2 regions of the Nocardiopsis baichengensis YIM 90130 genome follow, and region 2 is predicted to be linked to the other one. Evidence: riboswitches for the same ligand, from Rfam matches in the RefSeq annotation. Region 2 holds a riboswitch; the other holds the start of a gene.
The links. Region 2 has a riboswitch for glycine ahead of gcvP (aminomethyl-transferring glycine dehydrogenase). Riboswitches for the same ligand answer to the same signal wherever they lie in the genome.

Region 1: linked by a shared signal. The riboswitch ahead of gcvT (glycine cleavage system aminomethyltransferase GcvT) and the one ahead of gcvP (aminomethyl-transferring glycine dehydrogenase) in region 2 are both predicted to bind glycine.

Annotation. Positions count from the first base shown of each region.
Region 1 is NZ_ANAS01000007.1:75,081-80,984, reverse strand. It holds gene C892_RS0108055 (MurR/RpiR family transcriptional regulator) at 1-250, opposite strand, end outside; gene C892_RS0108050 (metal-dependent hydrolase family protein) at 498-1,763, shown strand; glycine riboswitch at 1,976-2,079, shown strand; gene gcvT (glycine cleavage system aminomethyltransferase GcvT) at 2,129-3,265, shown strand; gene gcvH (glycine cleavage system protein GcvH) at 3,446-3,826, shown strand; gene C892_RS0108035 (serine hydroxymethyltransferase) at 3,831-5,099, shown strand; gene C892_RS0108030 (L-serine ammonia-lyase) at 5,274-5,904, shown strand, end outside.
Region 2 is NZ_ANAS01000037.1:99,975-105,878, reverse strand. It holds gene C892_RS0125175 (PrsW family intramembrane metalloprotease) at 1-841, opposite strand, end outside; gene C892_RS0125170 (hypothetical protein) at 838-1,440, opposite strand; gene C892_RS0125165 (metal-dependent hydrolase) at 1,589-2,347, opposite strand; gene C892_RS0125160 (MerR family transcriptional regulator) at 2,862-3,470, shown strand; glycine riboswitch at 3,669-3,757, shown strand; gene gcvP (aminomethyl-transferring glycine dehydrogenase) at 3,897-5,904, shown strand, end outside.

The sequences.
Region 1 (5,904 bases), on a different contig from region 2:
GCACCTCGCCCGCGCTGAGCGAGGCCAGGTAGCGCGAGCGCAGCTCCACCCGGAGCGCGGGCCACCCGGAGAACCCCAGCTGCTGGGCGGCGCGCACCACGGTCGCCACGTTCACCTCGGCGCGCCCGGCCAGCTCGGCGGTGCTCGCGTAGGAGGCGAACCTCGGGTCGTCGCGCAGCACCCGGACCACCCGCTCGGCGGCGCGTCCCAGGCGGCCGCCGGCCAGCGCCTCCTCGATCCAGTCCGGCATCTCGCTCCTCGCCTCCGCTCTCGCGCGCCCCTCGCCCCGAACGGGCCGACCCCCATTCTCCGGCCCCCGCGCGCGGCCCCGGGACCCGCGAGCGGCGCCGGCACCCGGCGGAGGTAGCCGGGGCCCGCCGAGGGCACCCCGCTCTTCCCCGCACCCTCGTTGCAACATATATTGCGGATGAGGCGCGCGTCACCCCGCGCGCCGCAGGCACCGCAAGCACCGCAGGCATCCGCGACCGGAGGAATCCATGGCCGACCGCCCCCGCACCACCCTGTTCACCGGCGCCGCCCTCCTCGACCCCGAGGCCGGGACCCGCACCCCCGGCTCCTGGCTGCGCGTCGAGGACGGCCGCATCGCCGCGACCGGACAGGGCCCGGCCCCCGACCCCGGCGCGGAGGCGCGCACGGTCGACCTGGCGGGGGCCACGCTCATGCCGGGCCTGATCGACGCCCACGTGCACCCCACCGCCTTCAGCGCCGACCTGGGCGCGGCCATGGACCACTCCCCCTCCTACGCCACCGCCTTCGCCGCCCGCTCCCTCAACGACATGCTGCACCGCGGCTTCACCACCGTGCGCGACGTCGCCGGCGGCGACTGGGGCCTGGCCCAGGCCGTGGCCGAGGGCCTGATCGACGGCCCGCGCCTGATGTTCGGCGGCAAGGCGCTCTCCCAGACCGGCGGGCACGGCGACTTCCGGGGGCCGGGGCGCCAGGACACCGGTGACCACGGCTGCTGCCCCAGTACCGGCCTGGTGTGCGACGGGGCCACCGCGTTCCGCCGCGCCGCCCGCGAACAGCTGCGCACCGGCGCCCACCACATCAAGATCATGCTCTCCGGCGGGGTCGCCTCGCCCACCGACCGCATCGACTCCACCCAGTCCGCCGAGGAGGAGATCCGCGCGGTGGTGGAGGAGGCCGAGGCCGCCAACCGGTACGTCACCGGGCACGCCTACACCGCCCGCGCGGTCAACCGCGGCCTGCGGCTGGGCGTGCGCTGCATCGAGCACGGCAACCTCATCGACGAGACCAGCCTGGAGCTCTTCCTGGAGCGCGGCGCCTACCTCGTGCCGACCCTGGTGACCTACCGGGAACTGGCCCGCCAGGGCGCCCGCAACGGCCTGCCCCCGGAGAGCCAGGCCAAGGTGTCCACCGTGCTCGACCGCGGGCTGGAGGCGCTGCGCATGGCGCACGAGGCGGGGGTGAACCTGGTCTTCGGCACGGACCTGCTCGGGGGCATGCAGGCCCACCAGAGCGAGGAGTTCGCGATCCGCGCCCGGGTGCAGCCCGCCGCCGACGTCCTGCGCGCGGCCACCACGACCGCCGCCCGGCTGCTGGAGCTGGAGGGCCGCGTGGGGACGGTGCGCCCGGGCGCCGACGCCGACCTGATCGTGGTCGAGGGCGACCCGCTGGAGGACGTCGCGATCCTCGCCGAACCGGAGAAGCACGTGCGCGCGGTGGTGCGCGGCGGCGACGTCCGCGTCGACCGCGGGCTCGGGTCCCCGGCGCGCGGCTGAACGCGCGCCTGAAGCGCTCTCTCCCCTCCCGCTCCCTCCCTTCCCAGGTCAGGGGCGGCCCCTGAGGGCCGCCCCTGTGCCCGGACAAAGCACGCTGCTACTCTGAAACCGGTCGACGAACCCGAACGGGAGAGCGTCCGCGCAGCCGGCGCGGACCGCCGAAGGAGCAAACCCTCCCCAGAGAACCTCTCAGGCGCGACGGACCGTCCGGGCGAGACCACTCTGGAAAGCAGGGGCAGCGGCGCCCCTCGCCGAAGGTGCAAGCCGCGCCGAGCGCGCGGTGAAGCTCTCAGGCACCGATGACAGAGGGGGAGGATGGCTACGCCTTTGGATCCACAACGACGACCATCCTCTCGGGAGCGACGATGACATCCGCCGGCGGCGATTCCGCGAACCTCCGCGAAACCGCACTCCGCTCTGCGCACGAGGCGCTGGGCGCCACCCTGGTCGACTTCGCGGGCTGGCTGATGCCCCTGCGGTACTCCGGAGAGAAGGCCGAGCACACGGCCGTCCGGGAGAAGGCGGGCCTGTTCGACCTCTCCCACATGGGCGAGGTCCGCATCACCGGCCCCCAGGCCGCCGACCTCCTCGACTACTCCATGGTCGGGCACCTGTCCAAGGTCAGCGTCGGCCGCGCGCGCTACACGATGATCACCGACGCCGACGGCGGCGTCCTCGACGACCTGATCGTGTACCGCCTGGCCGAGGACGACTACCTGGTCGTCCCCAACGCCGCCAACGTCGGCACCGTCCTGGCGGCGCTCCAGGAGCGCGCCGGGGGCTTCGACGCCGTGGTGGACGACCGCTCCGGCGACACCGCGCTGATCGCGCTCCAGGGTCCCGCCGCGGTGGAGATCCTGGCCCCGCTCACCGACGCCGACCTGTCGGAGATCAAGTACTACGCCGGCTACCGCCACACCGTGGCCGGGCAGCCGGTGCTGCTCGCCCGCACCGGCTACACCGGCGAGGACGGCTTCGAGATCTTCATCGAGCCCGCCGCCGGCGCCCCCGCCGTGTGGGAGGCCCTGCTCAAGGCCGGCGAGCCGCACGGCCTGGTGCCGGCCGGGCTCTCGGCCCGCGACACCCTGCGCCTGGAGGCCGGGATGCCGCTGTACGGCCAGGAGCTCTCCCGGGACCTCACCCCCTTCGACGCCGGCCTGGGCCGCGTCGTCAAGTTCGAGAAGGAGGGGGACTTCGTCGGCCGCGCGGCGCTGGAGCGGGCCGCCGAGCGCAGCGCCGACCGCAGCGGCGGGCGCCGCCTCATCGGCCTGGCCGCACGCGGCCGCCGCCCGATCCGCACCGGCATGCCGCTGCTGCGCGACGGCGAGCAGGTGGGCACCCTCAGCAGCGGCGCCCCCTCCCCCACCCTGGGCCGCCCCATCGCCATGGCCTACGTCGACGCCGGCCTGGACGCCTCCACCGGTGAGTTCGCCGTGGACGTGCGCGGCCGCACCGAGCCGGTGGACGTCGTCGAGCTCCCCTTCTACAAGCGGGAACGCTGAGTTCCGGCGGCGCCCACGCGCCGCCGGAAGGTCGCGAGCCGCGTGTGCGGGCAGTCGGCCCACCAGGCAGAATTACCGGCGGGTGGGTGCGATCCGCACGAAGCGCCCGCGGTCCCTCGGCCGCTCGCGGCGGCCGGACCCGGTAACCGGACACCACTGACGAATCCTCCTGGAGAGAAATTGAGCGTTCCCGCGGAGCTGAGCTACACCGAAGAGCACGAGTGGGTCTCCATCAGCGACGGCGTCGCCACGGTCGGCATCACCACCTACGCCGCGGAGGCGCTCGGTGAGATCGTGTTCGTCGAGCCGCCGGAGGCGGGCGCCACCGTGGCCGCGGGGGACACCTGCGGCGAGATCGAGTCGACCAAGTCCGTGAGCGACGTCTACGCCCCTGTCAGCGGCGAGGTGGTCGACGTCAACAGCGCCGCCGTCGAGGACCCTGAGATCATCGGAACCGACCCCTACGGGCAGGGCTGGCTGTTCAAGGTCGAGCTGTCCGAGGAGCCGAAGGACCTTCTCTCCCCGGAGAAGTACACCCAGCTGACCGAAGGCGAAGGCTGATTCCATGACCGATCGCACCCTTCTCGACCAGACCCTCCAGGAGTTCGATCCCGAGGTCGCCGCGGCCGTCGGCCAGGAGCTGTCCCGGCAGCGGGACACCCTGGAGATGATCGCCTCGGAGAACTTCGCTCCGCGCGCCGTCCTGGAGGCCCAGGGCACGGTGCTGACCAACAAGTACGCCGAGGGCTACCCCGGCCGGCGCTACTACGGCGGCTGCGAGCACGTCGACGTCGTCGAGCGGCTCGCGATCGACCGCGCCAAGGCCCTGTTCGGCGCCGAGCACGCCAACGTGCAGCCGCACTCGGGCGCCCAGGCCAACACCGCGGTCTACTTCGCCCTGCTCAAGCCGGGCGACACCATCCTCGGGCTGGACCTGGCGCACGGCGGCCACCTCACCCACGGGATGAAGCTCAACTACTCGGGCAAGATCCTCAACCCCGTGCCCTACCACGTGCGCGACGACGACGGCCTGGTCGACTACGACGAGGTCGAGCGCCTGGCCAAGGAGCACCGCCCGGCGATGATCGTCGCCGGCTGGTCGGCCTACCCGCGCCACCTCGACTTCGCGCGGTTCCGCCGGATCGCCGACGAGGTCGGTGCCTACTTCATGGTGGACATGGCCCACTTCGCGGGTCTGGTCGCCGCCGGCCTGCACCCCAACCCGGTGCCGCACGCCGACGTGGTCACCACCACCACGCACAAGACCCTGGGCGGCCCCCGCGCCGGGCTCATCCTGTGCAAGGAGGAGCTGGCCAAGAAGATCAACTCCGCGGTCTTCCCCGGCATGCAGGGCGGTCCGCTGGAGCACGTCATCGCCGGCAAGGCAGTCGCCCTCAAGGCGGCGGCCTCCGACGACTTCCGCGACCGCCAGGAGCGCACCGTGGCCGGGGCGCGCATCCTCGCCGAGCGGCTGACCCGCCCCGACGCGGCCGAGGCCGGGGTGAAGGTGCTCAGCGGCGGCACGGACGTGCACCTGGTGCTGGTGGACCTGGTCGACTCCGCCCTCAACGGGCAGGAGGCCGAGGACCGCCTGGACGAGATCGGCATCACCGTCAACCGCAACGCGGTCCCCAACGACCCGCGTCCGCCGATGGTGACCTCGGGGCTGCGCGTCGGCACCCCGGCACTGGCCACCCGCGGGTTCGGCGAGGAGGACTTCACCGAGGTCGCCGACGTCATCGCCGAGGCGCTCAAGCCCGGCTACGACGCCGAGGCCCTGCGCGGCCGGGTCCAGGCCCTGGTCCGCAAGCACCCGCTCTACCCCGACCTGTAGGGCCGGGCCCGGCCGCCGTGCCGGGACGTGCGAGGACAGCCGGGCCGGGCGCGGCCCCCGAAGTGCAGCGAGGCCGCGCGCGACCCGGCTATTTTCGTATCCGGACCCTGTTCCCGTATCCGCACCCCGTTGCCCAATCCGCATCCCCTGTGCTCGACGAGGAGGGCAGGACAGATGGCCATCAGCGTCTTCGACCTGTTCAAGATCGGTATCGGACCGTCCAGTTCGCACACCGTCGGTCCGATGAAGGCGGCCGCGACGTTCGTCGACGGCCTGACCGCCTCCGGGGCCGCGGAGCGGGCCGCGTCACTGCGCTGCGACCTGTACGGCTCGCTGGCGCTCACCGGGAAGGGGCACGGAAGCGACACCGCGGTGATCCTGGGGCTGCTCGGGCAGACCCCGGAGGGCGTCGACCCGGACGCGGTGCCCGACCTGCTGGCCGCGGTGGGCGAGAGCGGGCGGCTCCGGCTGGGCGGCACCGGCCCGCGGGTCGCCTTCGACCCGGCGCACGACGTGGAGTTCCGCCGCAAGGAGACCCTGCCGGGGCACCCGAACGGGATGCGGTTCACCGCCTACGACGCCGACGGGGCCGAGCTGCGCTCGCGGGTGTACTACTCGGTCGGCGGGGGCTTCGTGGTGGACGAGGACGCCACGGGGTCGGACCGCATCATCCCCGACACCACCCCGGTGCCCCACCCCTTCACCACCGCACAGGAGCTGCTGGAGGTGTGCCGGGAGACGGGCATGTCGATCAGCGCGGTGATGCTCGCCAACGAGCGGGCCTTCGGCCGCTCCCCCGAGCAGG
Region 2 (5,904 bases):
CATAGGAGCGGCGCGCCACCGCGTACACGGCGGCCGCGCAGGCGAACACCACGGCGGTCTTCACCGCCGGGCCCGCCAGGGTCCCCTGGAGGACGGGGGCGTCGAAGAACCCGTGCAGCGCCATCGCTGCGGCCACCGCGAGCCCCGCCGCCCACGAGCGCCGCGCGTTGGGGTGCCACCGGGCCGCGGCCAGGAGCCCCACGCCCGCACCGGCGATCGCGCTGAGCGCCCAGTGCGACCCGGGCCCGGTCACCCCCACCCGCAGCACCAGCGACTGGGCGACCGAGAGCGCGCCGGCCGTCGCCCCGTCCCGCACGACCGACTCGACCGCGTAGACCGCGTCCTCGACCACCTGGAACCCCAGGCCGGTCAGCGCGCCGAGCACCAGGCCGTCGACCGGTCCGCGCAGCGCCGAGGGGAGGGCCACCGCGATGAGCACCACCCCGGCGGCCTTGAGCACCTCCTCGTTGACCGGTGCGGTGAGCGCCGGCCCCCACCGCGAGCCGAACACGGTGCCGCCCGCCTTGGACCAGACGCCGGTCAGGGCGTCATTGGCGATCAGCGCGCAGCCGGAGGCCGCGACCGCACCCCAGGCGACGGCGGCGGCCGTGGCGGCCCCGCCGGGCGGCCGGACGGGCCGTGCCCACCGCAGCACCGCGATCCCCGCCGCGAGCACGACGGCCAGGGCCGCGAGCGCGAGCAGCGCCTCCCCAGGGAACGCGAGCACCGTCCGGCCCAGATGCGCGGCCAGGGACAGCGCCCCGAGCACGCCCACGGCCGCGAACAGCGCACCCGCCGCCGGCCGTGGACCCCGTGCCGCCCTGGTGGAGGCCGGGCTCATCGCTCCTCCTCTTCGGAGAAGGCGACCGAATCCACCACCCGGCCGGCGGCCTGGACATCGCGCACCGAGGCGAAGCGGTCGGCGGTGGTCGCGAACTCCACGGCGAACCCGCCGCCGGGGGAGGGGAACACGGCGGCCGTGCCCGAGGCCCCGTCGACCTCCAGGAGCCCCGTCAGACCCTCCGCGCCTGCGTCGCCGGTCGTCTCGGACGGCTCGCCGAACCGCGCCGACGGGTCCCAGGCCCGCGTGATGCGCTCGAACCCCCGCCACAGGTCGTGCGCCCCCTCGGGGGCGCCCTGCGGCGGCCGGACGACGCGCACCTGGAGCAGGACCCGGCCGCGCCGGTAGACCAGCAGTTCGCCTTCGGAGCTCTCCGCCGGAAGCTCGGTCCACCCCGGCTCGAACCGGGCGGTGGCCTCGTAACCCCCGCCTTCGCCGACGACCACCGGACGGCCGGAGGAGACCGACACCGCGTCGGGCAGCAGCTCCCCGGCCAGGGGCCAGGCGAGCAGGGGCAGGGCGACGGCCGCGGCGGCCGCTCCGAGCGGCGTCCAGCCGGGGTCGCGCACGTGTGCGGATGCAGCGTTCCCGTTCGCCATCAGGCCTCCCGACTTCCCCGGCTCAGGGCCGTCCCGCCGCTTCAGGCAACCGGCCCGCGACGGCGTGCGCAGGGCGCCGCGCGCGGCGTTGAGGGCTTCTTTGCGGGCATTTCACAGGGGGGAGACGGAGCCGGGGGGGGCGGCCGGGTCAGGCCGCCAGGTGGGCGGCCCCGAGCACGGGCGTCGCCAGCAGGCACGCCCAGCGGATCAGGTACTCCGGCCGGCTCCCCGTCGTGAAGCGCATCGGCCGGGGCGCGCCCACCATCGCCCAGCGCCGGCCGCGCACCCGCAGGGGCCAGGCCAGCGGGACGGCGCTGCGCGTCAGCGCGTCGCCCAGGTCGTGGACCAGCATCCCCAGTGCGAGCGCCGCCCCCGCGTGCGGGCCGGTGCTCACCCCGCCCCAGACCAGCAGCACGGTGGCGCCCCCGGCCAGCGCGAGCGCCCCGGCCCGGGAGGCGGGCCCCCGCCGACCCGGCCCGTCGGGCAGCGCCCGGCCCAGCCCTTGGACGGCCAGGGCGAGGGTGAACCAGACGACGGCGGCGAGGACGGGGAGCCAGGCGGTGGCCAGCAGACCGAGGACGGTGCCGGCGGCGACGGCGACCACCGGGGTGTGCAGCAGGTACCGGTGGCGTCCGTCGCCGGGCCCGTCGGCGGGCGTGCGGGTGGCCCGGTGCACGGCGGCCGAGGCAGCCCGCGCCGCCCGGGAGGCCAGCGCGGTGGCCGGGTCCAGCGAGCGCGAGGCCGTCGAACGCGGATGGTCCAGGTCGGGCAGGAGCGCGGCGCCGGCGCCGATGCCCGCGGAGGCCGCCAGGTCGGCGAACCCGGCGGGCCACCCGAACAGGGCGGAGGCCGCCGCCGTGGCGGCCACCCCGGCGAGCGCGCCGGTGGCCGCGTGCGAAGGCGCCATCACCGGGCGGCCCCCGGCGTCGCGCGGGAGAGGGAGGGGGAGGGCATCCGGTCCTTTCCGGAGAGGGAGGGGGCGGCCCCGCGCAGGGACCGCTACCGGTGGTCCTCCCCGGGCGTGCTCGGCTCCGACCCTCCATGGCCGCAGACGGCCGGGCGCGGCCGGGGACGCGGAGGGTGAACGCGCCGGTGACGGCGCCGGTCAGGGCGGTGCGTGTCGCATGTCACAGCGCGTCACCGCGCCCTTGGACGGCAGGGGGCGCGCGCCTCGGCGGGCCGCGCGCGGCGGCGTGTCGTCGGCCGCCTTTGGCGTCCGCCCCATATCATGGTGGTGAGCTGCAGAAACGAACGAGCTGTCGCGGGGTGCCGGAAGGTCGCCGAAAGGTTCCGCGACGCGCCGATGAGTGTCGTTGACGCTCTCTGGCGCACCGGCTTACCTTCAATGTCGAAACACCCGCGGCGTACCCTTCGCAACCCCCTGTCGACCCGCCGTGGGCTGAGGAGCCGGAGGTTTCGGCGTGGCGGTTACGAGCGGCAATCATCAGGCCTCCGTCTCCGGGCGATCGGCGATGGCGATACGGCGAGCGGGGGAGCAGGGCCTGCTGTGTGAAGAGGACGTGGTGGCGCTGCCTATGGACGTCGGGTACCGCGGTCCGACGGCGTGTGCTGCGGCGGGGGTGACCTACCGCCAGCTCGACTACTGGGCGCGCACCCGCCTGGTCGGGCCCACCGTCCGCCCCGACCCGGGGACGGGCGACATCCCTCTGTACAGCTTCCGGGACGTCCTGCTGCTGAAGGTGGTCAAACGGCTGCTGGACACCGGCATCTCCCTGCAGCAGATCCGCACCGCCGTCGACCACCTGCGCGGGCGCGACACCTCCGACCTGCCGCACATCACGCTGATGAGCGACGGGGTGAGCGTCTACGAGTGCACCTCGCCCGGTGAGGTCGTCGAACTGATGCAGGGCGGGCAGGGCATGTTCGGCATCGCCCTGGGACGTGTCTGGCGCGAGCTGGAGGGCGCCCTCGGGCAGCTGCCGGGCGAGCGGCTGGCCGAGCCGCTGCCGGACGAGCCCCACCCCGGCGACGAGCTCGCCCGCAGGCGCCGGGAGCGCAAGACGGGCTGAGGCCGTCCGCCCGGCGTGCGTGCAGGCCCACGACCTGATGTGCGGTCCGGGGCCGGGTGCGTGCGCGGCGGGGGCATCGAGTACGGTCGGGGTTCCACCGCCTGCCGGGGGCGGGCCCGATGCGGGCAGCCGCGGCACGGAATCGTGCGAATCCGGCGGATCAGTGGATAATCGAAGGACAACTTCATCACGGGCCGTCGATACCGTGCGGGAGAGACCCCGGCAGGGGCGCCGACGGGGCAATACTCCCCAGTAACCTCTCAGGCACCAGGGACCGCGCGGAGGAGGCCACTCTGGAGCGGCGGACGTGCGGACCGCGAGTGCCCGCACGGTCGCGAGCCCGCGGCCGCACGGCGGCGAGCGACAGAGGGGGAGACCGCACAGGACAGAGGCCGCGCACGCGGCCAATGCGACCAGGAGGTCTCCATGCCGGACCAGTCGACCCGTAACCGCGCGACCGATGGGGGGCCGGCGCGCGAGTTCGCCGACCGGCACATCGGCCCCGACCCGGCCGCGCTCGCGGAGATGCTCAAGACGGTCGGGTTCGACTCCCCCGCGGCGCTCATGTCGGCGGCCGTTCCCGACAGCATCCTCACCGCCCCGGGCTCCCCGGCCCCGCTCGACCTGCCCGCCGCGGCGAGCGAGACCGAGGCGCTGGCCGAGCTGCAGTCCCTGGCCGACCGCAACACCGTGCGCACCTCGATGATCGGCCGCGGCTACTACGACACCGTCACCCCGCCGGTCATCCTGCGCAACATCATGGAGAACCCGGCCTGGTACACCGCCTACACCCCCTACCAGCCCGAGATCTCCCAGGGCCGCCTGGAGGCCCTGCTCAACTTCCAGACCATGGTCGCCGACCTGACGGGGCTGGCGGTCGCCGGCGCCTCGCTGCTGGACGAGGCCACCGCCGCCGCCGAGGCCATGACCCTGGCCCGGCGCGCCACCAAGTCCAAGAGCTCCACCTTCGTCGTCGACGCCGACGTCTTCCCGCAGACCCTGTCGGTGCTGCGCACCCGCGCCGAGCCGCTGGGCATCGAGGTCGTGGTCGCCGACCTGACCGAGGGCCTGCCCGAGGGCGACGCCTTCGGCGTGCTCGTGCAGTACCCGGCCGCCGGCGGCGCGGTGCGCGACCCGCGCCCGGTCATCGAGGCCGCGCACGAGTCCGGGGCCATGGCCGTGGTCGCCGCCGACATCCTCGCCCTGACCGTGCTGCGCAGCCCCGGCGAGCTCGGCGCCGACATCGCCGTCGGCTCCACCCAGCGCTTCGGCGTGCCGATGGGCTTCGGCGGGCCGCACGCCGGCTACATGTCGGTGCGCGAGGGCCTGCAGCGCCAGCTGCCCGGCCGCCTGGTCGGGGTGTCGGTGGACGGCGCGGGCAAGACCGCCTACCGGCTGGCCCTGCAGACCCGCGAGCAGCACATCCGCCGGGAGAAGGCCACCAGCAACATCTGCACCGCCCAGGTGCTGCTGGCGGTCATGGCCGGGATGTACGCCGTCTACCACGGCCCGCACGGGCTGCGGGCGATCGCCGAGCGGGTGCACCGCCAGGCCGGGCGGCTCTCCGCCGGCCTGCGCGAGCGCGGCTTCGAGGTGCTGCACGACTCCTTCTTCGACACCCTGCGGGTGCGGGTGCCCAGCGGCGCGGCCGGCAAGGTGGAGGCCGCCGCCGAGCGCGGGGTCAACCTGCTGCGGGTGGACGACGACACCGTCGGCATCAGCTGCGACGAGACCACCACCGACGCCCACGTGGCCGCGGTGCTCGCCGCCTTCTCCGGCGGGGACAAGGCCGAGCGGCCCGCCCCCGAGCCGGGCGAGCACCTGCCCGCCGACCTGCGGCGCGGCGTGGACTACCTGGACCACGAGGTCTTCAACTCCCACCGCAGCGAGACCTCGCTGCTGCGGTACATGCGCCGCCTGGCCGACTACGACCTGGCGCTGGACCGCACCATGATCCCGCTGGGCTCGTGCACCATGAAGCTCAACGCCACCGCCGAGATGGAGTCGGTGACCTGGCCCGAGTTCGCGCGGCTGCACCCGCTGGCCCCGCTGGACCAGGCCGCCGGGACCGTGTCCCTGGTGCGCGACCTGGAGCGCTGGCTGGCCGAGGTGACCGGCTACGACGCGGTCTCCCTGCAGCCCAACGCCGGGTCGCAGGGCGAGCTGGCCGGGCTGATGGCGATCCGCGGCTACCACCGCGGGCGCGGCGAGAGCGACCGCGACGTGTGCCTGATCCCCAGCTCGGCGCACGGCACCAACGCCGCCAGCGCCGTCATGGCGGGCATGCGGGTCGCGGTGGTCGCCTGCGACGACAGCGGCAACGTGGACCTGGAGGACCTGCGCGCCAAGCTCGCCAAGCACGAGGGCCGGGTCGCGGCGATCATGGTCACCTACCCCTCCACCCACGGGGTGTTCGAGGAGACCATCACCCAGG